DNA from 3 places in the Pectobacterium cacticida genome. Region 2 is predicted to be linked to each of the others. Evidence: predicted binding sites of a transcription regulator. Region 2 holds the regulator's gene; each other region holds the start of a gene.

Region 1 (6,895 bases), 1.6 Mb from region 2:
GCCGAAATCTGCGCTAAATCTGGTAAATGCCCTGGAAAAGGCAAAAGTGACCACGCTAGCGCGCTTCTTGTATGCGTTGGGGATCCGTGACGTTGGCGAAGCGACGGCAGCTAATCTGGCCGCGCATTTTGGCTCACTGGAAGCGCTTTTCGCCGCCGACGAAGAAGCACTACTCGCCGTGCCGGATGTCGGTAAGGTCGTTGCCGCACATGTGCGGCATTTCCTGGAGGAGGCGCATAACCGAATCGTGATTCATGAATTGACCGACCCAGCAGGGATCAATATTCACTGGCCAGAGGTTCAGGTCGTCAACGCTGAGACGATCGACAGTCCCTTTGCCGGGAAAACAGTGGTGTTGACAGGATCGCTGAGTGTCCTATCTCGTGATGAAGCTAAGGATCGTCTCGCCGCATTGGGCGCTAAAGTCAGTGGCAGCGTCTCGAAAAAAACCGATATGGTGATTGCGGGTGAAGCCGCAGGATCTAAGCTGGCAAAGGCGCAGGAATTGGGGATTCCCGTGATCGATGAAGCGGAGATGATCCGATTATTGGGAGACTAAACCGGTGGAAAAAGCGGATTTGCTAGAGATTGCGACGATGCGGATGCCTTTTGGTAAATACCAGGGGCGCGTACTGATTGATTTACCGGAAGAGTATCTGCTGTGGTTTTCTCGTAAAGGCGAGTTTCCCCGTGGTCGTTTAGGGGAACTGATGCAAATAACGCTGGCCATCAAGGTAGAAGGGCTGCAAGGGTTGGTGACGCCGCTGAAGCGGCCTCGCTCATGAGTTTCCCTTCCCTGAGGTCGCTTCAATGAAGCGACCTTGCGCATTCAGTGGCGTAATCGGGCGTATCGCGTGCGTTGGCGTAAAACTCATTCGGCATATCCAGAAGAGTTTAACGACCATAGACGTTAATGGCGCTATTCAGTCGCGTAGCCTGAAGATTCAATCCCTCAGCGGCTTCCGTTGAATGTGACACCATATCGGTATTGCGCTGTGTCATTTGTTCTATCTGTGCAATCGAGGTGTTGATCAGGCTTAATGCTGCGGTCTGTTCACGCGTTGCATTGCTTATTTCTTTGATCATGCTAGAAACCTGCAACACTTCGTCAACGATATCGCTGATATGTTTGCCTGCGTTTTCCACCATTGAGCTTCCTTGTTTCACATTGGCAACGTTGGCATCGATCAGCGTTTTAATCTCTTTGGCTGCCGAGGCGGAGTGCTGCGCTAAATTACGCACTTCAGCTGCAACCACGGCAAACCCTTTCCCTTGAACGCCAGCACGTGCCGCTTCAACCGCGGCATTCAGCGCGAGAATGTTGGTCTGAAAAGCGATACTGTCAATTACGCCGATAATATCCACGATTTTATCGCTGGCGCTGGAGATAGAATCCATCATACCGATGGTTTCCTTCATAATCGCGCCGCCTTTTAGCGCGGTATCGCTCGCGGCTGCAGCCATTGTGGTAGCCTGCGCCGACGTTTCTGCACTCTGCTGTACGGCAACGGTAATTTCTTCAATGGCGGCGGCGGTCTGTTGCAGATTTGCCGATGTTTCCTCTGTGCGCATATTCAGGTCGACATTATTTTTTGCCAGTTTATGACTGACATCGGTAATACCGCCCACCTGCGTGCTGACGTCATCAACCAGCGAATGCAGATTCAGACCGAATTGGTTAACGGAACGCAGTAGCAGGCCGATTTCGTCTACCCGATTTAGGCAGATGTGTTTAACTTTGCGACCTGAAACCACATGCTGAGCCTGTTTTAGAATGATGCTAATCGGTTGTGCAATTTGTTTTTGCAAAAAGCAATCCGCGGCGATGATGACGAGCAACGCCAGTGGCAGTAGCCACAGCGGGTTTAACCCACAGAAGGCAAACAGTACCGGGATAAGCCCCGCCGCGAGTACGGCCAAACGGAGGCGCCAGCGGACAGACAGTTTTTGCAAGATCGACAGTGGAGAAAGGAGCCCCGTGCGCACGACCAACCCTTTATAAAACTTGCGGTTACCGGCCTGCTTTTGCTGCATCGCGCTATACAGTTTTTCGGCCTGTTTGATCTCTTCGGCGCTGGGCGTATTACGAACGGAAATATAACCGATGAGCTTTTCGTGCTGGTAAACCGGCGTGACATTAGCGCGGACCCAATAGTGGTCGCCGTTATTGCGGCGATTCTTAATGATACCTGTCCAGCTATCGCCCTGCTGCAATGTAAACCACATGTCCGCATAGGCTTCAACGGGCATGTCGGGATGGCGCACAATATTATGCGGCTGACTAATAAGTTGCTCTTCAGAAAAACCACTGACCTTAATGAAGGCCGAATTGGCATACGTAATATGGCTGTGAATATCTGTTGTGGACATCAATATGGTGTCCATATCTAACAAATACTCCTGCTGTGTAACAGGTGTATTGACTCTCATTATAAACCCCGGTGTCCGTATCCCGTTCAGTTTCCAGACCGCCGCGCTGATTGCCGGCCATATCTCAGCCGCTCCGATTATTACTGGTGCTGAAATAGAGGTGAGCGATAGGCGATGCGTTGCGTGAAATCTGTCCGGTGTTTTGCTGTGTAAATGTTCAAGTTATTCAAACAGATCGACTGAATTTTTAGTGGCCTATTCATTTATATGAAACGTGATCTACTCATTTATCATGAGAGTGCGAATAGCCCCACATTGTGCAAGATAACCAACGTATTACAGTAATGCTGTAACACGCTGGTCATCAATATTAGTGCAATTTTTCAGTATGCATAAATCTATGATGGGGATGATTCGCTGTCAATTGATTCATTTTGCTTGCACTAAATAATCAGTAATAAATGTGTAAGTATAATTAAAAGATATAAGGTATTTTTAGGGATTATTCTTAATGAGTTTTTTTAGTAAAATAAAATCGGAGGGGCTTTCGATTGTTTGTTAATTTTTTGTTTTATTTATTTGCGGGAATGAAATGAAATATTCTCATTTGGACGTTTATCCGTTAATTATTATCCTTTGTTGATTGTTAATTATGGCTAAATTTATTGTAGATCAAATAACGCCATCCGCAGGCCGGATGGGAACACCGGCCTGCGAAATAGATAATCAAGTTACCGGGGCTGGATTGAAAACTGCCAATGCATTATGGATACCCCACTGATCGGACCAGGTTTTTTTCTTGCCGCTGGCGATGTCCAGAATGAAATGGAAGAGTTGCCAGCCTACATCTTCGATGGTGGCCTCTCCGGTCGCGATTGTGCCAGCATTGATATCCATCAGGTCGTGCCAGCGGTTCGCTAATGCGGTACGGGTCGCCATTTTGATCACCGGGACAGCAAGCAGGCCATAGGGCGTACCGCGCCCGGTGGTGAAGACCTGAACGGTAATGCCGGAAGCGAGCTGCTGTGTTCCGCACACAAAGTCACTGGCTGGCGTTGCTGCATAAATCAGCCCGCGTTTAGTAGGACGCTGGCCAGGAGACAGGACTTCAACAATCGCGCTGGTGCCAGATTTGGCAATAGAGCCGAGCGCCTTTTCTACCACATTGGCCAGCCCGCCTTTTTTGTTTCCTGGAGAGGGGTTGGCGCTGCGGTCAGTGTGACCGCTGTCGAGGTAGTTATCGTACCAGGCCATCTCTTCCAGCAGACGCTTGCCGACGTCTTCGTTGATCGCGCGCGGTGTCAACAGATGTATCGCATCGCGCACTTCGGTCACTTCCGAGAACATGACGGTAGCGCCGCAACGAACCAGCAGGTCGGAGGCAAAACCGACGGCTGGGTTAGCGGTAACGCCAGAAAAGGCATCGCTACCGCCACATTGCATCCCGACAACCAGTTCTGAGGCCGGACAGGTTTCACGCTGACGCTGGTTCAAGCGTTGCAGATGTTTGTCCGCCATCGCCAGGATGTCATCCACCATCGATCGGAAACCGACGTGTTGTTCATCCTGCAAGCGAACAATGCTGGTGTCATCCAACGAAATTGCTTGTACATCTGGCGTACCTTCCAGCAGGCGTTCCGGCTGTAATTTTTCACAGCCCAGGCCGACGACCAGCACTTCGCCGCCGAAATTAGGATTGAGCGCCAGATTGTGAAGCGTGCGGATAGGCACGACCGCGGCGGGGGCGTTGATAGCCACACCGCAGCCGTAGAGGTGATTTAATGCGACGACGCCATCCACATTCGGGTACTTGGGTAAGAGATCCCGCTCGATGAGTTTGACGACATAATCCACCACGCCGGCGACACAATGTACGCTGGTCGTAATCGCTAACAGGTTTTTCGTTCCGACGCTGCCGTCGGCATTGCGGTAGCCTTCAAAAGTATATCCTTCCAACGGCGGCAGCGCGGGCGGAACTTTGGTCGCCAGTGGCAGGGTTTCCAATGCCGGGGCCTTAGGCAACTCGACTAAAGATTCGTCAATCCAGCTACCTTTCGCAATATCGCGCAGGGCATAGCCAATAATTTCACCGTAGCGAATGATTGGGCCTGATTTGGCGATATCTTCGAGGGCAACTTTATGACCTTGTGGCACATGTTCAATTAATTCTAATCCAGTATCGAATCGAGTGCCTGCACGTAAACCATTATCATTAACAATAATAGCTACGTTATCATCGTCATGAACTTTTATATAAAATGCTTTGACGACATTCTGCTCGTTCTGTGACATAGCGTCTCCAGTTAATCTCTAATTTTCACAATTGATAATTCTCGTTGCTTTTTATTTAAGTAATGCGGATTTTATAAATATAATATCTGATTTTTTATAACACATAACTGTGCAATTGAATAATATTTACTGATTTTTAATCCTTTATGGTTTGGCAAGTATCTAACTTAATGTGATCTGTATCTCTTTTGCCTTTATTACCTATCTAATTGGAAATCACAGTGTGATGTTAGTCGCAATGTTCTGTGCGTAACGCCAAAAATTACAGTATATTGTTAATCATTGTTGGGCATTGTGACAATGCTATTCCATGATGTAATTTTTATACTTAATACCGTCTTATAACTGTTCGTAGCGTGAACGGATAGTGCAAATTTTTTATAAACGATGTTTTTCCATAAACTGATTGACGTTAAATTTCAAAGCTAACCACTCTGGAAATAGGTTGAGCTAGTCGAGTTGGTTACGATGATGCTTATAATGATAATCGAGGCGATTTTATGAATTCCGATGCGGTTCTTATAAAAAGAAAAACCTATGTTCGCTACATAATATTGTTAATTATATTTACAGTAACTGCGATAAATTATGCAGATCGTGCAACATTATCTATTGCGGGGACTGCGGTAGCGGAAGAATTACAACTAGATGCAGTACATATGGGGTATATTTTTTCTGCGTTTGGTTGGTCATATTTAGTGATGCAGATCCCTGGCGGTTGGCTGCTTGACCGCTTTGGTTCTAAAAAAGTTTACGCCTATAGCATATTCTTTTGGTCTCTATTTACTTTCCTGCAAGGGTTTGTTGATTGGGTTCCATTAGTCTGGGCGCCTGTAACACTGTTTGTATTACGTTTTATGCTGGGTTTTTCTGAAGCACCGTCCTTCCCCGCAAACGCTCGCATCACCGCGGCATGGTTTCCAACCAAAGAGCGTGGTACGGCATCAGCCATTTTTAACTCTGCGCAATATTTTTCACTGGCAATTTTCTCACCTATTCTAGGTTGGCTGACTTATCAATGGGGTTGGGAACACGTGTTCATCGTGATGGGGGGAATAGGGTTTATTCTCACTATTGTATGGGTTAAATTCATTCATAATCCAACTGATCACCCTGGTATCAGTAAGCAAGAATTAGAATATATTTCTAAAGGCGGCGCGGTTGTTGATATGGACCATAAAAAAGGTGATGGTAAGGAAAATAGTGGCCCGAAGTGGGATTATATAAAACAATTGCTCACTAACCGCATGATGCTGGGTGTATTTCTGGGTCAGTATTTTATCAATAGTATCACCTGGTTTTTTCTCACATGGTTTCCCATTTACCTGGTACAGGAAAAGGGAATGTCTATTCTGAAAGTCGGTTTGATCGCAGCAATCCCCGCAATATGTGGCTTTATTGGTGGGGTGTCGGGAGGGGTCGTATCCGATATGTTGTTGAAGCGTGGTTTTTCGCTAACCGCCGCCCGTAAAATCCCTATCGTTTTAGGTATGTTATTGGCTTCTAGTATTATTCTTTGTAATTATACCGATAGCAATGTTTTAGTAGTGACACTGATGGCGCTGGCTTTCTTTGGTAAAGGATTTGGGGCGTTGGGATGGCCTGTTATTTCGGATACGGCGCCTAAGGAAATTGTCGGTCTATGTGGCGGTGTATTTAATGTATTCGGTAACGTTGCCTCTATTGTGACACCATTGGTTATTGGTTACCTGGTTAAAGAATTACATTCTTTTAATAGTGCTCTGATTTTTGTCGGTGTTTCAGCAATAATGGCAATGTTATGCTACCTGATCGTCGTGGGTGAAATTAAACGTATGGAATTGAAAAAGAGTTAAGTTAATAGGCGACAATTATTAAGTTACTTATTGGTTGCCGTAAACATGAATTAATAGAAGGTTATTATGAGTAATACGATATTACCTAACCGTTTTCGCCAAGATTTACAGCAGGGGAAAACGTTGATTGGCTGTTGGTGTGCGCTGGGCAACCCAATTTCGACTGAAGTACTGGGGTTGGCGGGATTCGACTGGCTGGTGTTGGATGGAGAGCATGCGCCAAACGATGTCATGACGTTTATTCCCCAACTTATGGCGTTAAAGGGCAGCCACAGTGCGCCTGTTGTCCGTCCCCCGTGCAACGAGCCGGTTATTATCAAGCGGTTGCTGGATATTGGGTTTAATAATTTCCTGATTCCTTTTGTGGAAACGGCCGAGGCGGCGTCGCGGGCTGTGGC
Region 2 (6,895 bases):
AGCACAGAAAGTGGAAGATGTTCGCCGGCAACTGAAGTCCGGTGACATCGTGTTAGTATGGTCTGAGCTACATGAGAGCCTCAATATTATGCCGCGTGCTCAGTTCAATGCCGGAGAAGATACCCCTTATTAACGTAGCGAACGGTATCACAGGGCAGACTAAGCATGTTTAAAACTTGCGCGATTATTGAGGATATGCGTAAGCACTCTCACTCTACTTTGTAGGTTAACCATCACGGAGTCACGCGCCTTATGTCATATCAGCATCCGATTATTGCGGTAACTGGCTCCAGCGGAGCGGGTACAACTACAACCAGTCGGGCCTTCCATAAGATTTTTCAGCAACTCCATCTAAGTGCGGCCCGATTGGAAGGCGATAGCTTCCACCGCTATACCCGTCCGGAAATGGATATGGCTATCCGCAAAGCGCGTGATTTAGGGCGCCATATTAGTTACTTTGGCCCGGAAGCGAATGATTTCAGTCTGTTGGAACAATCATTTATTGAATACAGTCTGCATGGACGCGGCCAGACGCGTAAATATCTTCATACTTACGACGAGGCGATTCCTTACAATCAAGTTCCCGGAACGTTTACTCCGTGGGAGCCGATGCCGGAACCCACCGATATTCTGTTTTATGAAGGGCTGCACGGCGGCGTAGTCACTGAGCAAAACGACGTGGCACAGCATGTGGATTTACTCGTCGGCGTGGTGCCGATCGTTAACTTAGAGTGGATACAAAAACTGATGCGAGACATCAATGAACGAGGTCACTCGCGTGAGGCCGTAATGGACTCCGTCGTCCGTTCAATGGAAGACTACATCACCTACATCACGCCACAGTTCTCTCGTACACACATTAACTTCCAGCGCGTACCTACGGTGGATACCTCTAACCCGTTCGCGGCTAAGTCAATTCCGTCACTGGATGAAAGTTTCGTCGTCATTCACTTTCAGGGGTTGGATGCTATTGATTATCCCTATTTACTCGCCATGTTACAGGGATCCTTTATTTCCCACATTAACACGCTGGTCGTTCCTGGCGGGAAAATGGGGTTGGCGATGGAATTAATCATGGCACCACTGGTACAGCGATTGGTTGAAGGGAAAGCGATTAAATAAGCGCGACAGGTTCGGCGATATCGCGCTCAGAGAAACGTTATGACAACGTTCTAATTTCGTAGCTGTGTGTTACCTTAACAATATTACTCAACATTAGCGCTACTGAGCAGTATTTTTCCGCTGATAGTGCAGCAGCGCGTTCAACAGCATTATCGGTCAGATTTTTGCCCGTAACGATAAAATGCAGATTGATATGAGTAAATAAACGCGGCGTTTCAGACCGTCGCTCTGACGTTAATCTCACCTCACAGTCGGTCATATCATTACGCCCTTTTTGCAGAATCGACACTACATCGATCGCGCTACACCCTCCAACCGACATCAACACCATTTCCATCGGGCTGGGCGCTTTATCACCGGAATTACCATCCATCAATATCTGATGCCCTGACGCGGACTCCCCCAGAAACGTTAAACCCTCAACCCATTTCACCCGAGCTTGCATGATGCTTCCCCGCTAAAATTTTTTTGAAAACTTATATCTTAACTGTACAAAAGTCAGCAAAATTCGGCGCGTTGTCATACTGACGCGAGACAACACAAGACACATCCTCAAAGCTGTGTTAAAACAAAAATAGAATAGACTGTTTCTGGACGCCCCCTGAAACGAAGAAGATGATGGCGTAACCAAACATACCTCAGTTATGTTTACGGTGCGGCAAGACAGCAACCGGAAATCAGGGGGTACAATGGTTCCAGTATATTCCCTGACATCATTCTGCCTAGACTAAATTTTATTTTTAGCAGTTAAACGCGCCGTACAGGGAACTCTGACCCCTGTAATTTGCGTAGTAAATTACAACAGAGGATGATAGCGAATGGTTCTCGGCAAACCGCAAACAGACCCAACTCTCGAATGGTTCCTTTCCCATTGTCACATCCATAAGTATCCATCGAAGAGCACGCTGATTCACCAAGGTGAAAAAGCAGAAACGCTTTACTATATCGTTAAAGGCTCTGTCGCAGTGCTAATCAAGGATGAAGAAGGCAAGGAAATGATCCTTTCCTACCTCAATCAAGGCGATTTTATTGGTGAGCTTGGCCTATTCGAAGAAGGTCAGGAACGCAGCGCCTGGGTCCGAGCGAAAACAGCTTGTGAAGTTGCAGAAATTTCTTATAAAAAATTCCGCCAACTTATTCAAGTCAATCCAGATATTCTCATGCGTCTATCTGCTCAAATGGCAAGTCGCCTCCAGGTAACTTCAGAAAAAGTGGGCAATCTTGCCTTCCTTGATGTCACTGGCCGTATCGCACAGACTCTACTTAACCTGGCCAAACAGCCTGATGCCATGACACACCCAGATGGCATGCAAATAAAAATTACTCGCCAGGAAATTGGACAAATCGTTGGCTGTTCACGTGAAACCGTGGGGCGTATTCTAAAAATGTTAGAAGATCAGAATCTGATTTCTGCTCATGGTAAAACGATTGTCGTTTATGGCACTCGCTAACGCCTTGTAAATCGGCATAGGGCGCAGTTCTTATGAACTGTGCCCCTCCGCGTCACCCGGCATGCGGGTCCGCACCGGGCGGTTTGGGAAGTTGAGGCCAAGAGATGAGGCACTCCCAGACTGTCGAGCCATTGCTGGGTTAAAATACCCTATTGAATAGTTTGGCACTGTATCTCCTCCCGCAGCGGCTGTTGAGCCACCGTCGCACTGACTCCCATTGCACATAACGCCCAGTTCACCGTCTTACCACTCTTCCATTGCTTGAGCTGGATTGCCCTGAGCCGATGTATCCAGCTCGCCGCCAGACTCTTGGCGTTTGCGCTCCCCCTCACGCAAGTGCACTTCGCTTCATTCGTTGTGTTGTGATCAACTTATGGCAGGACTTTCCCCCGCAGGAATGTGCTCATGCTGGGCGCAGCACAGCAAAAAGCCCCTGTCTTGCGACAGGGGCTTTCCACTTGTTTGATGCCTGGCAGTTCCCTACTCTCACATGGGGAGACCCCACACTACCATCGGCGCTACGGCGTTTCACTTCTGAGTTCGGCATGGGGTCAGGTGGGACCACCGCGCTATCGCCGCCAGGCAAATCTGTTTCATTCCGACCGTTACTTAACATGACTCCCTTCTTTGTCATCTCCGTAACCATCAGAACCAATCCTAAAACAAGCTGAATATCGTTCTCTATGCGTCTTTCATCTCTCAAAACACCTTCGGTGTTGTAAGGTTAAGCCTCTCGGGTCATTAGTACTGGTCAGCTCAACGTATCGCTACGCTTACACACCCAGCCTATCTACGTCGTCGTCTTCAACGGCCCTTCAGGGGCATCTTGTGCCCAGGGAAGACTCATCTCGAGGCAAGTTTCCCGCTTAGATGCTTTCAGCGGTTATCTCTTCCGCACGTAGCTACCGGGCAATGCAATTGGCATCACAACCCGTACACCAGCGGTGCGTTCACTCCGGTCCTCTCGTACTAGGAGCAACCCCTCTCAATCTTCCTACGCCCACGGCAGATAGGGACCGAACTGTCTCACGACGTTCTAAACCCAGCTCGCGTACCACTTTAAATGGCGAACAGCCATACCCTTGGGACCTACTTCAGCCCCAGGATGTGATGAGCCGACATCGAGGTGCCAAACACCGCCGTCGATATGAACTCTTGGGCGGTATCAGCCTGTTATCCCCGGAGTACCTTTTATCCGTTGAGCGATGGCCCTTCCATTCAGAACCACCGGATCACTAAGACCTGCTTTCGCACCTGCTCGAGCTGTCACTCTCGCAGTCAAGCTAGCTTATGCCTTTGCACTAACCTCCTGATGTCCGACCAGGATTAGCTAACCTTCGTGCTCCTCCGTTACGCTTTGGGAGGAGACCGCCCCAGTCAAACTACCCACCAGACACTGTCCGCAACCCCGCTCAGGGGCCCACGTTAGAACATCAAACATTAAAGGGTGGTATTTCAAGGTTGGCTCCACGCAGACTGGCGTCCACGCTTCAAAGCCTCCCACCTATCCTACACATCAAGGCTCAAGGTTCAGTGTCAAGCTATAGTAAAGGTTCACGGGGTCTTTCCGTCTTGCCGCGGGTACACTGCATCTTCACAGCGAGTTCAATTTCACTGAGTCTCGGGTGGAGACAGCCTGGCCATCATTACGCCATTCGTGCAGGTCGGAACTTACCCGACAAGGAATTTCGCTACCTTAGGACCGTTATAGTTACGGCCGCCGTTTACCGGGGCTTCGATCAAGAGCTTCGCCTTACAGCTTACCCCATCAATTAACCTTCCGGCACCGGGCAGGCGTCACACCGTATACGTCCACTTTCGTGTTTGCACAGTGCTGTGTTTTTAATAAACAGTTGCAGCCAGCTGGTATCTTCGACTGGTCTTAGCTCCATCCGCCAGGGACTTCACCAACTCCAGCGTGCCTTCTCCCGAAGTTACGGCACCATTTTGCCTAGTTCCTTCACCCGAGTTCTCTCAAGCGCCTGAGTATTCTCTACCTGACCACCTGTGTCGGTTTGGGGTACGATTCGATGTGACCTGGTGCTTAGAGGCTTTTCCTGGAAGCGTAGCATCGGTTACTTCATCACCGTAGTGACTCGTCATCACGCCTCAGTGTTAACAATGACCCGGATTTTCCTAAGTCATCCACCTTCACGCTTAAACCGGGACAACCGTCGCCCGGATAACCTAGCTTTCTCCGTCCCCCCTTCGCAGTCACACCCAGTACAGGAATATTAACCTGTTTCCCATCGACTACGCCTTTCGGCCTCGCCTTAGGGGTCGACTCACCCTGCCCCGATTAACGTTGGACAGGAACCCTTGGTCTTCCGGCGTGCGGGTTTTTCACCCGCATTATCGTTACTTATGTCAGCATTCGCACTTCTGATACCTCCAGCAGCCCTCACAGGCCACCTTCGCAGGCTTACAGAACGCTCCCCTACCCAACAACACCTTAGTGTCGCTGCCGCAGCTTCGGTGCATGGTTTAGCCCCGTTACATCTTCCGCGCAGGCCGACTCGACCAGTGAGCTATTACGCTTTCTTTAAATGATGGCTGCTTCTAAGCCAACATCCTGGCTGTCTAGGCCTTCCCACATCGTTTCCCACTTAACCATGACTTTGGGACCTTAGCTGGCGGTCTGGGTTGTTTCCCTCTTCACGACGAACGTTAGCACCCGCCGTGTGTCTCCCGTGATAACATTCTTCGGTATTCGTAGTTTGCATCGGGTTGGTAAGTCGGGATGACCCCCTAGCCGAAACAGTGCTCTACCCCCCAAGATGAATTCACGAGGCGCTACCTAAATAGCTTTCGGGGAGAACCAGCTATCTCCCGGTTTGATTGGCCTTTCACCCCCAGCCACAAGTCATCCGCTAATTTTTCAACATTAGTCGGTTCGGTCCTCCAGTTAGTGTTACCCAACCTTCAACCTGCCCATGGCTAGATCACCGGGTTTCGGGTCTATACCCTGCAACTTAACGCCCAGTTAAGACTCGGTTTCCCTCCGGCTCCCCTATTCGGTTAACCTTGCTACAGAATATAAGTCGCTGACCCATTATACAAAAGGTACGCAGTCACCCAACTAGTGGGCTTCCACTGCTTGTACGTACACGGTTTCAGGTTCTATTTCACTCCCCTCGCCGGGGTTCTTTTCGCCTTTCCCTCACGGTACTGGTTCACTATCGGTCAGTCAGGAGTATTTAGCCTTGGAGGATGGTCCCCCCATCTTCAGACAGGATATCACGTGTCCCGCCCTACTCATCGAACTCACAGCCTGTGCATTTTTGTGTACGGGACTATCACCCTTTACTGTGCGACTTTCCAGACGCTTCCACTAATACACACACTGATTCAGGTTCTGGGCTCTTCCCCGTTCGCTCGCCGCTACTGGGGGAATCTCGGTTGATTTCTTTTCCTCGGGGTACTGAGATGTTTCAGTTCCCCCGGTTCGCCTCATGACACTATGGATTCATGTCATGATAGTGTGTCTAAACACACTGGGTTTCCCCATTCGGGTATCGTCGGGTATAACGCTTCATATCAGCTTACCGACGCTTTTCGCAGATTAGCACGCCCTTCATCGCCTCTGACTGCCTAGGCATCCACCGTGTACGCTTAGTCGCTTAACCTCACAACCCGAAGGTGTCTTTGATAAACCAAAGTCATCATCGCGCTGTGATTATTTGAGAGACTCATTGACAGACAAATTCACCGTGTTTACCCATAAATAGCCAAGGTATTCACGATTATTCCGCTGTCATGTTTCAATTTTCAGCTTGTTCCAGATTGTTAAAGAGCAATATCGTAAACACGACTTATCAAAGTCATCTTTACGATATTCAGGATAATGTCTTTCACTCATTATCGGATTGGCGTCCCCAAGGGGATTCGAACCCCTGTTACCGCCGTGAAAGGGCGGTGTCCTAGGCCTCTAGACGATGGGGACACGAAAACTCCGTACCGAATCAGACATCCGGCACGCTCGCATCAGCATGAGTTAACACTCATTACATCAACAGGTGCGCTTGCTCATTTTTTTCATCAGACAATCTGTGTGAGCACTTCACTCAACGCACATCTTTCTTGGTAAGGAGGTGATCCAACCGCAGGTTCCCCTACGGTTACCTTGTTACGACTTCACCCCAGTCATGAATCACAAAGTGGTAAGCGCCCCCCCGAAGGTTAAGCTACCTACTTCTTTTGCAACCCACTCCCATGGTGTGACGGGCGGTGTGTACAAGGCCCGGGAACGTATTCACCGTAGCATTCTGATCTACGATTACTAGCGATTCCGACTTCATGGAGTCGAGTTGCAGACTCCAATC
Region 3 (6,895 bases), 1.1 Mb from region 2:
GCGAGCACCGAAGAACTGCATTTGTTTACCCACGACCATCGGGCTTACGCAACAGGCAATAGCATAGTCATCGTTGTTAAAGTCTGGACGCATCAGATCGTCATTCTCATATTGCAGAGAAGAGGTGTCGATGGAGACTTTAGCCGCATAGTTTTTGAAATTCTGCGGCAGTCTTTCAGACCATAGGATGGTCATGTTTGGTTCTGGAGACGGCCCCATAGTGTATAGCGTGTTCAGGAAACGGAAGCTGGTCTTCGTTACCAGAGTACGGCCATCTAGCCCCATACCTGCCAACGATTCGGTTGCCCAAATCGGGTCGCCAGAGAATAATTCATCATATTCAGGCGTACGCAGGAAACGTACCATACGCAGTTTCATGACCAGATGGTCAATCAATTCTTGTGCATCTTCTTCAGTGATTTTGCCTGCTTTCAGGTCGCGTTCCAGATAAATATCCAGGAACGTGGAAACACGCCCGAAGGACATTGCCGCGCCATTTTGCGATTTCACCGCAGCCAGATAGCCGAAATACGTCCACTGAACGGCTTCTTGAGCTGTCGTTGCCGGACCAGAAATATCACAACCGTATTTGGCTGCCATTTCTTTGATCTGACCCAGAGCGCGATGCTGATCGGCAATTTCTTCGCGTAGACGAATTGTCGCTTCCAGATCTTCACCGTTTTCCAGTTTAGCTTGCAGAGAAGTAAATTGAGCAAACTTATCTTTCATCAGGTAGTCGATGCCGTACAGCGCAACGCGACGATAATCACCGATGATACGACCGCGGCCATATGCATCAGGTAGACCAGTTAGAACACCCGATTTACGGCAACGCAAGATATCTGGCGTATAAACATCAAACACACCTTGGTTGTGTGTTTTGCGATATTCAGTGAAGATTTTTTTAATCAGGGGGTCAAGTTCACGACCATAAGCTTTGCATGACCCTTCAACCATTTTAATACCGCCGAAAGGAATCAGCGCGCGTTTTAATGGTGCATCAGTTTGAAGTCCAACGATCTTTTCCAGACTCTTGTTGATGTACCCTGCGTCGTGAGACGTGATAGTTGAAGCGACATTGGTATCAAAATCAACAGGCGCATGAGTGCGGTTTTCCTGTTTAACGCCCTCCATGACGCTCTCCCACAGTGCAGTGGTCGCTTTGGTGGGACCTGCAAGGAAAGATTCATCACCTTCATATGGTGTGTAGTTTTTCTGGATGAAGTCACGCACATTGACGCCATCCTGCCATTCACCTTTGCTAAAGCCTTGCCATGCATTGGCCAATTTTTCATTCAGCTCGGTCATTTTACACCTACCTTTGATATGGATTTCTTAAAACCCGACGTTGCGGCCGATTGCACCTTAGTGGTGCTTGTCTCCACCGCGCAAATAAATTACCCAATATGTTAAACCGACCATTATTCCGCCACCGATGATGTTACCGAGCGTGACGGGAATCAGGTTATCGGTAATAAAATGGCTAATGGTTAAATGTTCAAACTGAGACGGCACCATGCCGACGGCATTCCAAAATTCCGGTGTCGCAAAATTCTTGATAACAATGCCCATTGGGATCATGAACATATTGGCGATACTGTGCTCAAATCCGCTGGCAACGAACATTGCGACAGGTAAAATCATGGCAAACATCTTGTCTGTTAGCGAACGGCCAGAGTAGCTCATCCACACTGCCAGACAGACCATCAAGTTCGCTAAAATGCCCAGACACAATGCTTCGACAAAGGAATGTTCAAGTTTATGTTCGGCCGTTTGTAAAACGTTGAGGCCCCACAAACCGTTGGCAACCATATATTCGCCTGAGAACCAGATTAGTGCGACGAAGAGCAGCGCACCGACTAGGTTACCAATGTAAACATTAGCCCAGTTACAGGCGAGCTGCTTCCAGGTTATGCGACCGCTGGCTTTCGCGATCACAATGAGAACGGTTGAAGTGAACAAATCAGCGCCACAGACAACAACAAGCATGAGCCCAAGTGAGAAGCAGATGCCCCCGATCAGTTTCGCGATGCCAAAAGGTACTGACGCCGTCCCGGTGGTTGCTGTGATATAAAAAACGAAAGCGATCGAAATGAATACGCCCGCAGTGATCGCCAAATAAAACGTGGTGCAAGGATGTTTGGTTGCTTTATAGACTCCGGCGTCTTCAGCTACTTTTGCCATATCGGCCGGGAGTAATAAAGTAAAAGGGTTGTCAGCTTTCACACTAACTCTCTCTTAAAATTTATCAGCGTTAAGATACTAACAAAGCAGTATACGGTAAAATTTGACGTGGATCATATTGCAAGAAATTAATAAGGTAGCGAAGTGGATTTAACCCCCTGATTTTGTGTATAACTATATGAATTTTAAAGTGAAAAAATAGTTTAATTTTTATAAAAAGAGTTGAATTATCTACGTTAAACCTACCGATTTGGCGTTAATAAAAATCATGTCTTGTAGAATTTCAGTACCACCTTTGCGAGATAATTTAATTAAAAATTCACCATCCAATAACAATATTCTGGCGATGTCTGATAAATAAGTAATAGGAACTACGGATAAAGAAAAATAGCCCTCCAGATTAAAGGGCTATTAATACGTGAAGGTTGATCATTATCTGCTTTTTCGCACAGACTTGCGCCTAACAGACACTATGCCGCCTGCCAGTAACGGCGCTTAGCCTGTTGGAGTTTTTCATAGGCGGTCAGTAACGCCCGGTGCGCAGGCAATGTGGTAAACGTCTCATCTACGGCAAACAGGCCATAAAAGCAGGCCTCGCCCGCCACGGCGGCACTGGCGGCATCGACGGTTTCGCTGCCGTACATTTTAATAAAGGCGTCGTAATAATCTGCCGGGTTGCGTGTAGGCTCCAATGCCAGCAAGAGCAGGGTACGAAGGCAGCGGTAATAATTGCTGCGTTGTGCGGTAAAAACGGAGTCATTGAAGTCTTGTGTCCATTCAGTCCAGGTGAGCGCCTGATCAAGATCGCCGCCAGCCAGGGCTAACATGGCTTTCAACTCGCCAATACGTAGCGTAAACCAGCCATTATCTTTACCGGTAGCGATGCCCAGTAATTCACGTACACGGGTGAAGTCATCCAGGCCTTCATCATCTAGTTGTTGTATCAGCGCCAGATAGTTTTCTTTTTCCCATTTGCTGTCAGGCAGCGCCAGCAGCGTGTCACGCAGGTGAGCTCCCATGCTGTTATTCGCTAATAGCAGATCGTCAGCCGGATAGATATCTGACATTCCCGGTACAATGATCCGGCAGGCGTAAACTGATAGATGTTCATAGTCGGCAATGTAGACATCTTTACCTTCCTGGTTAAAAATCGCCATCAGCGTAGCAAACTCTTCCTCCGTCGATCCTTTGAAACTCCAGTCGACGAAGTCATAATCCGCCTCGGTTTTAAACATATCCCAGGAAATCAAGCCGCTGGAATCGATGAAATGCGTTTCAAGATTGGCGTGTTCAGCCACTTCTTCATCATCGAATGTTGGTGCGGTGAACACGTCTAAATCTTTCAGACTGCGGCCTTGCAAGAGTTCGGTGACCGTGCGTTCGAGCGCTACGCCAAAGTCTGGATGTGCGCCGAAGGAGGCAAAACAGGTGCCATTAGTCGGGTTAAACAGCACCACGCAGATAACCGGATACTTTCCACCCAGCGAGGCATCGTAAGCGAAAATGGGGAAGCCTTCTTTTTCCAACGTCGCAATGGCTTCGACCACGCCGGGGTAGCGCTTCAATACCGCTTGCGGGATTTCTGGCAGGCTGATGGATTCGGCAATAATGCGGTTTTTGATACTGCGTTCAAACACTTCGGATAACCCTTGAACACGAGCTTCGCTAGCGGTGTTTCCGGCGGACATGCCGTTCGACACATACAAATTGCCGATGATATTCATGGGAATATAAACAGTTTGCCCATCGGACTGACGCATAAATGGCAGCGCGCAAATCCCTCTATCGGCATTGCCAGATTGCAGATCGATCAAATCGCTGCCGCTCAGTTCATGGTCGGGATCGTAGAACTGGCGTAGACGGTCATCCAGGATACCTTCCGGCAACGAATTGTCCTGTGGGAGCGGAAACCATTTTTCATTCGGGTAGTGGACGAAATCCCCGTTGGCGATAGTTTTGCCAAGGTAGAAATCAGCAAAAAAATAGTTAGTAGATAAACGCTCGAAATATTCACCTAGCGCGGAGGCCAGCGCGGCCTTTTTACTGGCGCCTTTGCCGTTAGTGAAGCAGAGTGGGCAATCGCGATCGCGAATATGGACTGACCAAACGTTTGGCACCGGATTTAGCCATGATGCTTCTTCGATGTTAAACCCCAGGTTCTGGAGTTGTTGTTGAAAACGGGCGATGGAGTCTTCCAGGGCGGCGTCTTTACCTGGGATAAACGTTTGGGTCATGGTATTCACTTATAGCGAGGTTAGCAGAAACGGCATAATACGGATTTTTCTGTTCAGACTCTATTTATTCGTAACAGATGAGTAACAGTGAATAAGAATTGGCTGCGCAGCGTACCGTTTTACATAATGAAAGCGTAATAAGCGTTGCAGCGGGGATTAGCGAATGATAAAACCGATAATCAGGAAAGGTGGTATGGTCATGGCGGTAATTCCGTTATAACGACTATCGTGTAACCGCGGTATTTTTATAACCAATAGGGTTATAAAATGCGTACCGTCACAACGGTGATAAAACAGCCGATTTTTAGGTGTGGTGAGGGGAAATGACTCAGATTTTTAATTTTAGCGCCGGTCCAGCAATGCTGCCGGTTGAAGTGCTGCGTCGCGCTGAACAGGAATTGTGTAATTGGAATGGCTTGGGTACATCGGTCATGGAAATCAGCCACCGCAGTAAAGAGTTTATGCAGGTTGCTGCCGAATCCGAGCAAAATCTCCGTGATTTACTGAAAATCCCCTCCAACTACAAAGTGCTTTTTTGTCAAGGCGGCGCGCGCGCGCAGTTTGCAGCCGTTCCGTTGAATCTACTGGGCGAGCACGCATCCGCTGACTACATTGACGGCGGTTATTGGGCGCACAGCGCCGTTAACGAAGCAGAAAGGTACTGTAAGCCGAATGTAATTGACATCAAAACACGTATTGACGGCCTGCGCGGCGTTAAACCTATGCGTGAATGGCAGTTATCTGATGACGCGGCGTATGTACACTATTGTCCGAATGAAACCATTGATGGTATTGCAATCGAAGAGGAACCGGATTTCGGCGATAAAATTGTGGTCGCCGACTATTCTTCCAGCATCTTGTCGCGCCGTATTGACGTTAGTCGCTACGGCGTTATTTATGCGGGCGCACAAAAAAATATCGGGCCAGCGGGGCTGACGCTGGCTATCGTGCGCGACGATCTATTGGGTAAAGCGCGCCGTGAACTGCCCTCAGTGCTGAATTACCAGATCTTGGCGGATAATGGCTCTATGTTTAATACGCCGCCGACCTTTGCCTGGTATCTGGCTGGCATGGTTTTCAAATGGTTGAAAGAGCACGGTGGTCTGGCCGAAATGGAAAAACGTAATCAGGCAAAAGCCGACCTGCTTTATCGCGCCATTGATGATAATGATTTTTATCGTAACGATGTTGCGGTAGCGAATCGTTCGCGTATGAATGTCCCCTTCCTGCTGGCGGATCCCGCGTTGGATAGCGTTTTTCTGGAAGAGTCTGCCGCAGCGGGTCTGCATGCGCTTAAAGGTCATCGCGTCGTGGGCGGCATGCGTGCTTCTATCTACAATGCTATGCCAATTGAGGGTGTGAAAGCGTTGACTGAATTTATGGCCGACTTCGCGCGCCGTCACGGTTAATTACTCCCGATCTTGCTACACCTCTAGATAATAGATAAACCCCGAATTTTTTCGGGGTTTTTGTATCCACGCTGAAAGAATAGGCTTCACATGCAGGAATCCCTGACCTTAAAACCCATCACGCTGATTAACGGTACCCTTAATCTACCAGGATCAAAGAGTGTCTCTAATCGCGCACTATTGTTAGTCGCTTTATCTGAAGGAAAGACTCGGCTGACTAATCTGCTTGACAGTGACGATGTTCGCCATATGTTGACCGCGTTGTCAGCACTTGGCGTGGAATATCATCTGTCGTCCGATCGAACCGTGTGTGAGATCGTGGGATTGGGAAGGGCGTTTACTGCGTCGCAGCCGCTTGAACTGTTTTTAGGCAATGCTGGTACGGCGATGCGTCCGCTCGCTGCGGCATTGTGCCTGACCGATGGCGATGTTGTGCTGACAGGCGAGCCCCGTATGAAAGAGCGGCCAATCGGACATTTAGTGGACGCATTACGTCAGGGCGGCGCAAGCATTGACTATCTGGAGCAGGAAAACTATCCGCCGCTGCGTCTGTACGGTGGCTTCAGGGGAGGAGTAATCAGCGTTGACGGCAGTGTTTCTAGTCAGTTTCTAACCGCGTTGTTGATGGCCGCGCCGTTGGCCGCGCAGGATACGCAAATCAGCATTCAGGGCGATTTGGTGTCTAAGCCCTATATTGATATCACATTACATATGATGAAAGCGTTTGGCATTGACGTTCACCATGAAAACTATCAGCGCTTTTTTGTTTCCGGTCGCCAGCAGTACCGTGCACCGGGTGATTATCTGGTAGAAGGTGATGCGTCGTCCGCCTCTTACTTTCTGGCAGCGGCGGCAATTAAAGGTGGCGTCGTGCGCGTTACTGGGGTTGGGCGTAATAGCGTACAGGGCGATATCCGTTTCGCCGATGTGCTGGAAAAAATGGGGGCGACCGTACGCTGGGGGGAGGATTATATCGAATGTGAGCGTGGTGAGCTGCAGGCGATTGATATGGATATGAACCATATTCCCGATGCCGCGATGACCATCGCAACGACGGCGCTCTTCGCA

What was found. Region 2 encodes CRP, which controls carbon source genes, mostly activating them, when cyclic AMP is high. Its sites were predicted from a motif close to ATGTGANNNNNNTCACAT; they were not measured.
Region 1: garD (galactarate dehydratase) is a predicted target of CRP. The motif match lies at 4,833-4,850, and genes of this name have one in related genera.
Region 3: focA (formate transporter FocA) is a predicted target of CRP. The motif match lies at 2,286-2,303, and genes of this name have one in related genera.

What each region holds. Positions count from the first base shown of each region.
Region 1 covers NZ_CP133656.1:3,020,394-3,027,288, reverse strand. Annotated here, with positions in the region: gene ligA (NAD-dependent DNA ligase LigA) at 1-559, shown strand, start outside; gene RFN81_RS13870 (DUF3820 family protein) at 564-785, shown strand; gene RFN81_RS13865 (methyl-accepting chemotaxis protein) at 895-2,430, opposite strand; gene garD (galactarate dehydratase) at 3,097-4,662, opposite strand; gene RFN81_RS13855 (MFS transporter) at 5,163-6,497, shown strand; gene garL (2-dehydro-3-deoxyglucarate aldolase) at 6,564-6,895, shown strand, end outside.
Region 2 covers NZ_CP133656.1:492,344-499,238, reverse strand. Annotated here, with positions in the region: gene RFN81_RS02355 (YheU family protein) at 1-133, shown strand, start outside; gene RFN81_RS02350 (phosphoribulokinase) at 253-1,122, shown strand; gene RFN81_RS02345 (OsmC family protein) at 1,160-1,567, opposite strand; gene crp (cAMP-activated global transcriptional regulator CRP) at 1,941-2,573, shown strand; rRNA gene rrf (5S ribosomal RNA) at 3,041-3,156, opposite strand; rRNA gene RFN81_RS02330 (23S ribosomal RNA) at 3,294-6,199, opposite strand; tRNA gene RFN81_RS02325 (tRNA-Glu) at 6,441-6,516, opposite strand; rRNA gene RFN81_RS02320 (16S ribosomal RNA) at 6,658-6,895, opposite strand, start outside.
Region 3 covers NZ_CP133656.1:1,580,569-1,587,463, forward strand. Annotated here, with positions in the region: gene pflB (formate C-acetyltransferase) at 1-1,308, opposite strand, end outside; gene focA (formate transporter FocA) at 1,366-2,226, opposite strand; gene ycaO (30S ribosomal protein S12 methylthiotransferase accessory factor YcaO) at 2,655-4,418, opposite strand; gene serC (3-phosphoserine/phosphohydroxythreonine transaminase) at 4,742-5,827, shown strand; gene aroA (3-phosphoshikimate 1-carboxyvinyltransferase) at 5,918-6,895, shown strand, end outside.